DNA from 2 places in the Priestia sp. TRN 1309 genome. Region 1 is predicted to be linked to the other one. Evidence: riboswitches for the same ligand, from Rfam matches in the RefSeq annotation. Region 1 holds a riboswitch; the other holds the start of a gene.
What was found. Region 1 has a riboswitch for lysine ahead of ACRPLQ_RS22505 (aspartate kinase). Riboswitches for the same ligand answer to the same signal wherever they lie in the genome.

Region 2: linked by a shared signal. The riboswitch ahead of lysA (diaminopimelate decarboxylase) and the one ahead of ACRPLQ_RS22505 (aspartate kinase) in region 1 are both predicted to bind lysine.

The regions. Positions count from the first base shown of each region.
Region 1 is NZ_JBOZGM010000006.1:196,889-202,180, reverse strand. It holds gene uvrC (excinuclease ABC subunit UvrC) at 1-1,681, shown strand, start outside; lysine riboswitch at 1,747-1,924, shown strand; gene ACRPLQ_RS22505 (aspartate kinase) at 2,066-3,298, shown strand; gene ACRPLQ_RS22500 (YslB family protein) at 3,350-3,877, opposite strand; gene ACRPLQ_RS22495 (succinate dehydrogenase cytochrome b558 subunit) at 4,367-4,975, shown strand; gene sdhA (succinate dehydrogenase flavoprotein subunit) at 5,005-5,292, shown strand, end outside.
Region 2 is NZ_JBOZGM010000002.1:720,752-726,043, reverse strand. It holds gene ACRPLQ_RS11005 (dicarboxylate/amino acid:cation symporter) at 1-815, opposite strand, end outside; gene lysA (diaminopimelate decarboxylase) at 866-2,194, opposite strand; lysine riboswitch at 2,333-2,515, opposite strand; gene ACRPLQ_RS10995 (CBO0543 family protein) at 2,582-3,094, opposite strand; gene ACRPLQ_RS10990 (NAD(P)/FAD-dependent oxidoreductase) at 3,433-4,551, shown strand; gene ACRPLQ_RS10985 (YckD family protein) at 4,625-4,939, shown strand; gene ACRPLQ_RS10980 (PAS domain-containing sensor histidine kinase) at 5,100-5,292, shown strand, end outside.

The sequences.
Region 1 (5,292 bases):
TTACGTAGGAAAAGCAAAAGTATTAAAAAATCGAGTACGTTCCTACTTTACCGGATCTCATGACGGAAAGACGCTTCGACTTGTAAACGACATTGTCGACTTTGAATATATCGTCACATCTTCTAATTTAGAAGCGCTTATTTTAGAAATGAATTTAATTAAAAAGCATGACCCAAAATACAATATTATGCTTAAAGATGATAAGGGCTATCCGTTTATTAAGATTACAGCTGAAAAACAGCCCCGACTTGTTATTACAAGAAAAATAAAAAAAGATAAAGGGAAATACTTCGGTCCTTATCCTAATGTTCAAGCAGCAAATGAAACAAAGCGGCTTCTTGATCGCATTTATCCGTTAAGAAAGTGCTCCACTATGCCAGATAGGCCTTGTTTGTATTACCATATCGGGCAATGTCTAGCTCCTTGCGTAAAAGAGGTAAAAGAAGAGCAAAACAAACAAATTATTGAAAATATCACGCGGTTTTTAAATGGTGGATATGAGCATGTCAAAACAGAGTTAACTGAAAAAATGTTAAAAGCTTCAGAAGAACTTGACTTTGAACGGGCTAAAGAATACCGAGATCAAATTGCTCATATCGAAGCGACAATGGAAAAGCAAAAAGTAACGTTTAATGATTTTGTTAATCGAGATGTGTTTGGCTATTCTTACGATAAAGGCTGGATGTGTGTTCAAGTTTTCTTTATTCGCCAAGGGAAATTAATTGAGCGAGAAGTTTCTATGTTTCCTTTTTATAAAGAGCCAGAAGAAGATTTCTTAACTTTTATCGGTCAGTTTTATGCCAAAAATATTAAGCCAAAAGAAGTGATGGTTCCAGCAACGATTGATGCAGAGTTAGCTGAGAAGTTAGTAGAAGTAGAGGTTCAGCATCCAAAGCGAGGCAAAAAGAAAGAATTAGTAGAACTTGCGTGTAAAAATGCAAAAATTGCGCTCGGTGAAAAATTCTATTTAATTGAACGAGATGAAGAGCGTACAGTTGGCGCAGTTGAACGGTTAGGAGAAGAGCTTGGAATTGCCGCTCCTTATCGGATTGAAGCATTTGATAACTCAAATATTCAAGGAACAGACCCAGTTTCTGCGATGATTGTTTTTGTTGATGGGAAACCGGAAAAGAAAGAATATCGCAAATATAAAATTAAGACCGTAAAGGGACCAGATGATTACAGTTCCATGAGGGAAGTCGTTCGCAGACGGTATTCCAGAGCGTTAAAAGAAGGCCTTCCGCTTCCGGATTTAATTGTTGTAGATGGAGGCAAAGGGCATTTAGCTGCAGTCCAGGACGTTCTCGAAAATGAATTGGGACTTTTAGTGCCTACAGCAGGTCTTGTTAAAGATGATAAACACAGAACCTCCAACCTGATGATTGGTGAGCCTCCTCAAATCATACCGCTTGAACGCAATAGTCAAGAATTTTATTTGCTTCAGCGAATTCAAGATGAAGTTCACCGCTTTGCAATCACCTTCCACCGTCAAGTGCGCTCTAAGTCCGCTTTTCAGTCAGTTCTAGACGACATTCCGGGAGTGGGAGAAAAGCGTAAGAAAGCTTTGTTAAAGCATTTTGGTTCGGTGAAAAAATTGAAAGAAGCAACGGTTGAAGATATACGAAATTCAGGTGTTCCTCAAAACATTGCTGAAAAAATTTATGAAACATTACAAAAATAGTCTTGAAATAATAGAAAATATTTGATAAGCTATTAACTAATTTCATACGACACTTCATCAAATGAAGTGAAGATAGAGGTGCAAATTTAATCAGTACGCATCAGGAAGGGTATGAGCCCTTATGAACGATGCGGAAAGGGAAATTTGCCGAAGTGAACATTACCTCATAGTAATGATTGCTGGTTCTGCGTTGAATAAACGTAGGATTGTCAAGATGTAGATTCTTGGAGAGCTATCTCACGGCAGTGGACGGTTATGTTTTATAATTTTCGTTCGTTAAGCAATGAGAGCTCATCTCATTGCTTTTTTTATTGTCTGAGTAAAAAAATTTAGCTTCTCATCATCCTGCATATGCAAATTTATTGAAAAGGAATGAACAAAATTATGGCATTAATCGTTCAAAAATTTGGTGGAACATCTGTTGGTTCTGTTGAACGTATTCAACATGTAGCAAACCGTGTTATTCAAGAAGCAGAGCGCGGTAACCAAGTAGTAGTTGTTGTATCGGCAATGGGCAAAACCACAGATGCACTGGTGAAATTAGCAAGTGATATTACGGACAGTCCAAGTAAACGCGAAATGGATATGCTTCTTACAACTGGAGAACAAGTAACGATTTCCCTGTTAACAATGGCTCTTCAATGCAAAGGTCATGAAGCCACTTCGCTAACAGGTTGGCAAGCTGGTATCCAGACGGAAGCAGTTCACAGCAATGCACGAATCCAGCACATTGACACGACTCGTATTCAAAGCCAATTAGATAGAGGTCGAATCGTAGTAGTAGCTGGATTCCAAGGCTGTTCAGAAGATGGAAGCATTACAACATTAGGTCGAGGCGGCTCTGACACGACGGCAGTAGCTCTTGCCGCGGCACTAAAAGCTGCAAAATGTGATATTTATACAGACGTAACAGGAGTGTTTACGACGGATCCGCGCTACGTAGAAGAGGCTCGTAAACTTCATTCTATTTCATATGACGAAATGTTAGAATTAGCCAATTTAGGAGCAGGGGTGCTGCATCCGCGCGCTGTTGAGTTTGCAAAAAATTATCAGGTACCGCTAGAAGTGCGTTCAAGCTTAGAAAACGAGAATGGAACGATTGTTGAGGAGGAAGTTTCAATGGAACAAAACTTAGTCGTAAGAGGAATTGCGTTTGAAGATAATATTTCACGGGTGACAATTGAAGGGTTAAACAACGAGTTACAAACTCTTTCTACTATTTTTACAGCATTAGCAAAAGAACAGTTAAATGTGGATATTATTATTCAAAACGTAACGGCTAATAATCGCCTCTCTATCTCATTTTCTATTAAAACTGTAGATGTAGAAGCTGCTCTTGCCGTCTTAAAAGAGTATAAATCTACCTTGGGGTATACGCGTATTGAACATGAAAGCAGTCTGGCTAAAGTATCGATTGTGGGATCTGGCATGATATCTAATCCAGGTGTTGCAGCCGAAATGTTTGAAGTGCTGGCAGGAGAGAAAATTGAAGTGAAGATGGTCAGCACGTCTGAAATTAAAGTATCTACAGTTGTACCGCATGCTGATATGGTAAAAGCTGTTGAGACGCTTCACGTAGCATTTGAATTAGAAGAGCAGCAGGCAGTGCAAGTATAAAGAAAAGAAAAAAGACGTGGTATCTCCACGTCTTTTATATATACGTATTTCTTACTTTTTATAACGCTCCGCACGGGTTTCGGTAGGTAAGATATCTTTTCGGTCCCACTGCACGGAAATCAGCACTTTTCCGTTCTTTTCTTTAGGTGTTAAGTAGGCTTCTGTTAGGCAGTTGTTTTGACGCTGAATCTGTTCAGCCACAAACCCTGACTCAAGATGAAATGAACAAGTTTCCTGCTGAAATCTTTTGCTGACCACATCACCTGATAACTCAAGCTCTAGTGAATATTTATCTTTTTTGGCAAGCGTCAGTGTTCCCCAGGAAGCTGCTTTAAAAAATGCGACGATTTCATCCATTGTATTTAATGGATATTTACGCGCAAGGTGTTTTCCTGCCCAGTATGAGATGGTATTCGTTTCGTCTCCAAGAAGCTCTGGAATTAACACGTCACGCAAAAGGCTGTATCCGAAATATGGAACGTGATCAAGAGCTCTCTCTGTTTCAGCTGCGGCATTAGGTTCTAATGTTTCCATCGTCTCTTCAAGTTCTTGCTGTGATTCTGTTTGTAAATTGCTCATGCTTTCCCCTCTTTCTTTACTACTATTATATACAAATCTAAAAAACCTCTCACGCATTTTTTTGATAAAATGTAAGAGGATCTTTATTATGGTAAAAAGAGTTAGATGTAAAGATAAAAAATCCATAAAATTACTTTTAAAAGGGTACTTTTACCTGTGTAAATGTTTTGTGAACTTGTTTACAATAAAAGTATAAAGTAAACGCTTACTTAACTGTGGCAAGCGATATTATAATAGAAAGAAAAAATCTTTAACATCAATGCAGTAAGCGTTAACAAATATAAAATTTTATAAATTTATATTTTATAGAAGATTTAAACATCTTGCCTTGACGCTCTTAATCGATGGGAGTAAAATTAACCTGTCACATACTTTATTAGGAAATGCAAAGGTTTTCATTTCCTGTATTCACGATTAATCTATTTGTCTAGTGGGAGTAAGAAAGTTCTTCACAAACTATGTTCATTTAACTAAGGGGGGTCTACGCAGATGGCGGCAAACAGAGAGTTTCAATATCGGAGAATCCATTCACTACTTGGAGTAATACCAATCGGGATTTTCTTAACACAGCATTTAGTTGTGAATCATTTCGCGACAAAGGGAGAAGAATCATTTAATCAAGCAGCTCACTTCATGGAGAGCTTACCTTTCCGCTATGCTCTAGAAATTTTCATTATTTTCTTACCAATCGTTTTTCACGCAATATACGGTCTTTACATCGCATTCACTGCTAAAACAAACGTTAACAACTATGGATTTTTCCGTAACTGGATGTTTATCCTTCAGCGTGTTTCAGGTGTAATCACACTTATCTTCATCACATGGCACGTATGGGAAACCAGAATACAAGCTGCGCTTGGAAAAGAAGTAGATTTTCAAATGATGGAACGAATTTTAAGCAACCCAGCAATGTTTGCATTCTACATAGTTGGTGTTGTATCTACGATCTTCCACTTTGCAAACGGTCTATGGTCATTTGGAGTTAGCTGGGGGTTAACTGTAACACCACGTTCTCAAAGAATTTCAACTTATGTGACATTAGCAATCTTCTTAGCACTTACATTCGTAGGTGTTCGTACATTATTCGCATTTGCATAAAATTAAGGTTTTGAAGGAGTGGGGTTCCGATGAGTAACGGAAAAATCATCGTAGTCGGTGGCGGTTTAGCTGGCTTGATGGCAACAATAAAAATTGCTGAGTCTGGCAAGCAAGTAGATTTATTTTCACTAGTTCCGGTAAAAAGATCTCACTCAGTTTGCGCGCAAGGTGGAATCAACGGAGCCGTAAATACGAAAGGTGAAGGAGATTCACCATGGGAACACTTTGATGACACAGTGTATGGCGGAGACTTTTTAGCCAACCAGCCACCTGTAAAAGCAATGTGTGAAGCAGCTCCTGGTATTATTCACTTACTT
Region 2 (5,292 bases), on a different contig from region 1:
GCGGAAGAACAGGTAGCAATAGCAGTGATAGAAGGAGCAGCTGCATTTTTCCAAAACAGCTTAATTCCTGCTTTACCGCCAGCAATCCATGCGTATAGCGTAAAGAAGCCAAAATAGTAAACGATTGCAATTAATAAATAAAGAATAAATGCTCTGGCATACCCTTGCAAGATCTTTGGTCCAAGTTCTCCTACTACAGTAGCAAAATAGCACCCTAAACCAATTGGAGCATAGTACATGACAATTTTAACGACTTTCATCGATACTTCTTGACCCGAAGTCAGAAATTTCGCCATAGGCTGTCCTTTTTCACCAGCCATCGTGGTAGCAATACCGAAGATAACGGCAAAGACAATTAATTGTAAAATATGCTCTTTCGAAAATAACTGAACAAAATCAGGTACAGTAAATGTACTAACAAGCTGATTTAAAAGCGTCATTTTTTCAGCTGTATTTTCACTGTCACCCATTAATTCTTTAATGGCAGAAGTATCTACGTTGTGCAGCGGATTGTAAAGTGATGCGCCTAAAAAGCCTAGAACGGCTGAAACAGCAGCAGTGGCGACAAACACAACGGCGATACCTAGCATAATTTTACCAAGACGTTTCATTTCGTTCATGTTTGCGATCGCCGAAGCCACACTAAAAAAGACAAGGGGAACGATAATCATGAACATTAAATTAAGAAACAAATCACCAAAGGGCTTTACGACTGCCACATCGGGCCCGATAGCATATCCTGCTATCCCGCCAATTAAAATAGCGAGAAGCAGAATAAGCGATGATCTGTACGTTTTAAATACACTTAAAACCATATAGATTTCCTCCAAACAACAATAGCTTCTTTACTACGCAAGAACAGCTATCATTTGCTCATTGCATACGTAGTAACGACTGGCTTTACATCTTTACGCACCAAATCTTCGTATGTTTCTCGCTCTACAGCAAGACGAGCTTCTCCATTTTTCACAAATACAACAGCAGGGCGCGGAATACGGTTGTAATTGCTAGCCATTGAATAGTTGTAGGCACCTGTAGAGGATACTGCTAGTAAATCTCCTTGATTAACGCGCGGTAAATCGATATCCCAAATAAGCATATCTCCTGATTCACAGCATTTCCCCGCAATTGATACTGTTTCATCTTTTTTATCCGTCACTCTATTAGCCAAGACAGCTTCATGTTTTGCATCGTAAAGAGCAGGACGGATATTATCGGTCATACCGCCATCAATTCCTACGTATTTGCGTACACCTGGAATCTCCTTCGTTGAGCCGATTGTATAAAGCGTTGTACCTGCTTCTCCTACGATGCTTCTTCCAGGCTCAATCCAGACTTCCGGAAGGGTATAATTCTGTTCAGTTAACGTGCGGCTTAGCTTTTCTGTCAGTGCATCTACATAATACTCAACTGGAAGTGGAGAGTCGCTTTCGGTATAACGAATACCAAAACCACCACCTACGTTTAAAACTTTTACTTCAAATTCCATTTTATCACGAATACTGAATAAGAAATCAGTTAAAATATCAATGGCGCGAGAAAAACCATCTACTTCAAAAATTTGCGAACCAATATGACAATGAATGCCTAAAAGATCGTAGTAAGGCTTTTCTAATGCAGAACTTACCGCTTTCATAGCCTGGTCATTGGAAAGACCAAATCCAAACTTGGAGTCTTCCTGTCCGGTCATAATATATTCATGTGTGTGGGCTTCAATCCCTGGAGTAACACGCAGAAGAATAGATGCTTTCTGTTTGCGCTCAGCTGCTAAGGCATGTAAAACTTCAAGTTCGGTAAAGTTATCCACAACAAAACAGCCAATATTCGCATCAAGAGCCATTTCAATTTCTTCAATCGTTTTGTTATTTCCGTGAAAATGAATGCGTTCAGCTGGATATCCCGCTTCAAGAGCTGTAAATAATTCGCCTCCTGAGACCACATCTAATGACATATCAAGCTTCGTTAAAAGGCTAGCCATTTCCATACAAAGAAACGCTTTCCCTGCATAGGCGATTTGATATGAAAATCCGCTTCTTTGAAAGGCTGAATGGAAGGCCTTGCATTTCGTCTCAATTAATTCTTGATCGTAGATGTATAGGGGAGTGCCGTATTGTTTTTTCAGTTCGACCGTATCGCACTGCCCAATTTCTAAATGATTGCTGCTGTTAATTTTACTCGTTCCATGTAAGTACATAATCCGTATCCCTCCATTTAAATCATTCAACTATAACTTTGATGGTCAGTAGAAAAACACAAAAAAGACCCGTGAAGTGATGTTCACGCGTCTTGGTTTCATAATAATAAAGTATTATTACATTCTAGGCATCAACATCTCTTCAATAGCTCTCCACAAACCAAGTGGTTTGTGACAGCTCAGCATTTATTCAATACTGAACCAGTATATGAACACAATGGATGTTTATATACTTCGGCACGAAATCCCTTTTACTTATCTTCACAGACTCCATTAGTCTCCAATAAGTGACTCTTGATTTCATGCACCTCTATTCTCAGAGAGGAAAATTATATTTAAATGTAACTCCTATTATATTTCCTTTTCCTCTGTCTAGTCAATGAAAAGTTAAGGCATAGGAATATCAAAGAAGATAAATAAAAAAGCTATGAAGCTTCCAGATAGAATCCAAGCAGCCAGCGCTGTCTTCTGATGAATGATTAAAAGTGAGAACGTGACAATATTGAAGAGAAAAGAACATAGCAGCGACCATCCATAATGATGAGTGATACTGTGATTAACATAAGCAATGAACTCAATCACAGTAAATAAAAGCGCCCATAAAAGAATCCACCACAGCCGGCCGCTTACATGCAGCGGCAGCCTTCCTAAAAAAACCGGTATAACAAACGGATAAATAATTAAGGTTATTCCAAGAGAAACCATTAGGTGATCGGGTAGAAAAAGATGATCAATACCAACAGGGTGAAATACCCATACGCGGTGATGAAACAGCAGCACTTCATAAAGCAAATTCCCCGTGACCCAAAACAGCAAAGTAGGGTAGTATTCTTGATACCTTCGCCACTTGCCAAATAGTAAACCAAGAATGATAAAAAATAATACAAATGAAGATTGCATACGCTCTCCTTAAAATAATGGTTATTTCTTTTTATTTACATATTATAGTGGTTTTATTCTTTCATTTTTTTATTCAGCACCTATAATAGAAAAGCCGTAAGCCACAGCGTTAAAGACGTACTACCACTATTTATGGCTTTCTTCACCCTGTTATAATCTTGGTAAAAGAACTTCTACCGCTTTTGTTTACGAGACGAAAGGAGCTATATGTCAAAGTCAGCAAGGCTTAAAAATAAGCTTAAAATAGCTTCGCCTAGTATGTGACTTCTTTTTTTGCTATGCTAAAATTGCATACATATAGCATGAGAATACTAGAAGAAAGAAAAGGGTGTTTTGGTATGAAAACATACATCGTAGTTGGAGCTGGGGTACTTGGAGCTTCTACGGCATATCATTTAGCAAAAGCAGGAGCAGATGTGACATTGATAGATCGCAAGGATGCTGGTCAAGCTACTGATGCAGCAGCAGGAATTGTTTGTCCGTGGCTTTCGCAGCGTCGAAATAAAGCATGGTACCGATTAGCAAAAGGCGGCGCCAAGTACTATCAAACATTAATTCAGCAATTAGAAGAAGATGGAGAAACGGATACGGGATATAAGCGAGTAGGAGCAATCAGTTTACACACTGATGAACAAAAGCTTAAAAAAATGGAAGAACGAGCATATAAGCGTCGGGAAGAAGCCCCCGAAATAGGCGAGATTACACGTTTATCCACTAAAGAAACACAGGCTTTGTTTCCGGCTCTTTCGGAAGAATACAGTTCAGTTCATATTAGTGGAGCCGCTCGCGTTAACGGAAGAGCTCTTCGAAACGCACTTGTGAATGCAGCGAAGAAAAACGGTGCAAAAATAATAGAAGGAAACGCAGAACTACTTTATGAAAATAATCAAGTAACGGGCGTTGCCGTAAATGGACAAACCCTTCTAGCAAGTACAACAATCGTGACAGCAGGAGCGTGGGCAAATCAATTACTAGAGCCTCTTGGAGTGAAATTTTTAGCAAGCTTTCAAAAAGCGCAAATTGTCCACTTGCATCTTCCTGATTTAGATACAAAAGACTGGCCCGTTGTAATGCCTCCAAGCGACCAATATATTCTTTCGTTTGAACAAGGTCAAATTGTCATAGGAGCAACACATGAAAACGACACGGGTTATGACTTGAGAGTAACGGCTGGGGGGCTTCATGAAATTTTTTCAAAGGCCTTATCAATTGCTCCTGGCTTAACAGAAAGCACAGTCTTAGAAACAAGGGTAGGGTTTCGACCATTTACTCCAGGCTTCTTGCCAGTCATTGGGGCTCTTCCAGCTTACGAAGGAATACTAGTAGCGAATGGTCTCGGAGCTTCAGGCTTAACTTCGGGCCCTTATCTTGGTTCAGAGCTGGCTAAATTAGCACTTGAAATGGAAATGGAAATTGATCTTAGCGACTATGATGTAAGAGGAGCTATTGAGTCCTAAGCAAATAGAATGAATGAAAACAAATAGAAGTTCGCAAACTATAACTACTATATGATGAAAGGAAGTAGATTGTTTGCGAAAGATTATGATAAGTGCAGCAGCAGCTTTTTTATTTATGAGCGCGACACCTGTATTAGCGGAAAACAATCCTCAGCCAGAAACAAAAGACGTGCAGCTGACGTCTCAGCAAAAGCAGGAATTATCCGTTCTGTACAAAGAAATGTTCGAAAAAAAGAAAGAAATACTTTCAAAATATGTGGAGTACGGCGTGCTAAGCAAAACGGAGAGTCAAAACATTTCTTCACATATGGAAAATCGCTATCAGCATATGGAGCAAAATGGTTTTGTCCCGAAGCGTCACTGTCATAAAATGCATCATTCAAAGTAATTCCTATTCACATAAAAAAGCGCCTATACAGGCGCTTTTTTATGTGAATGAATGGAAAATATCCGCTTCTTTATCTAGTAAATTTTAAACACCTCATGTAAAATTAAGAGAATGAGAACGAGTAGGAAAGATGCTAGTGAGGGGTAGGTAAATATGAACGATGAACGAAAATAAAAAAATAGTCCGATTACATGCAGAAAATCATTCAGCTGAGGATCTAGGAATCATATTTGCTTACAAACAAAAAGGTGACCATCTTGTTTACAGTATGTATCAAGGAGAAAGCGTTTCTGAGCAAAAAATACCTCTAGAAGAATGGGTCTCGTATGAGCATTTTTTTGAAGCGCTAAATA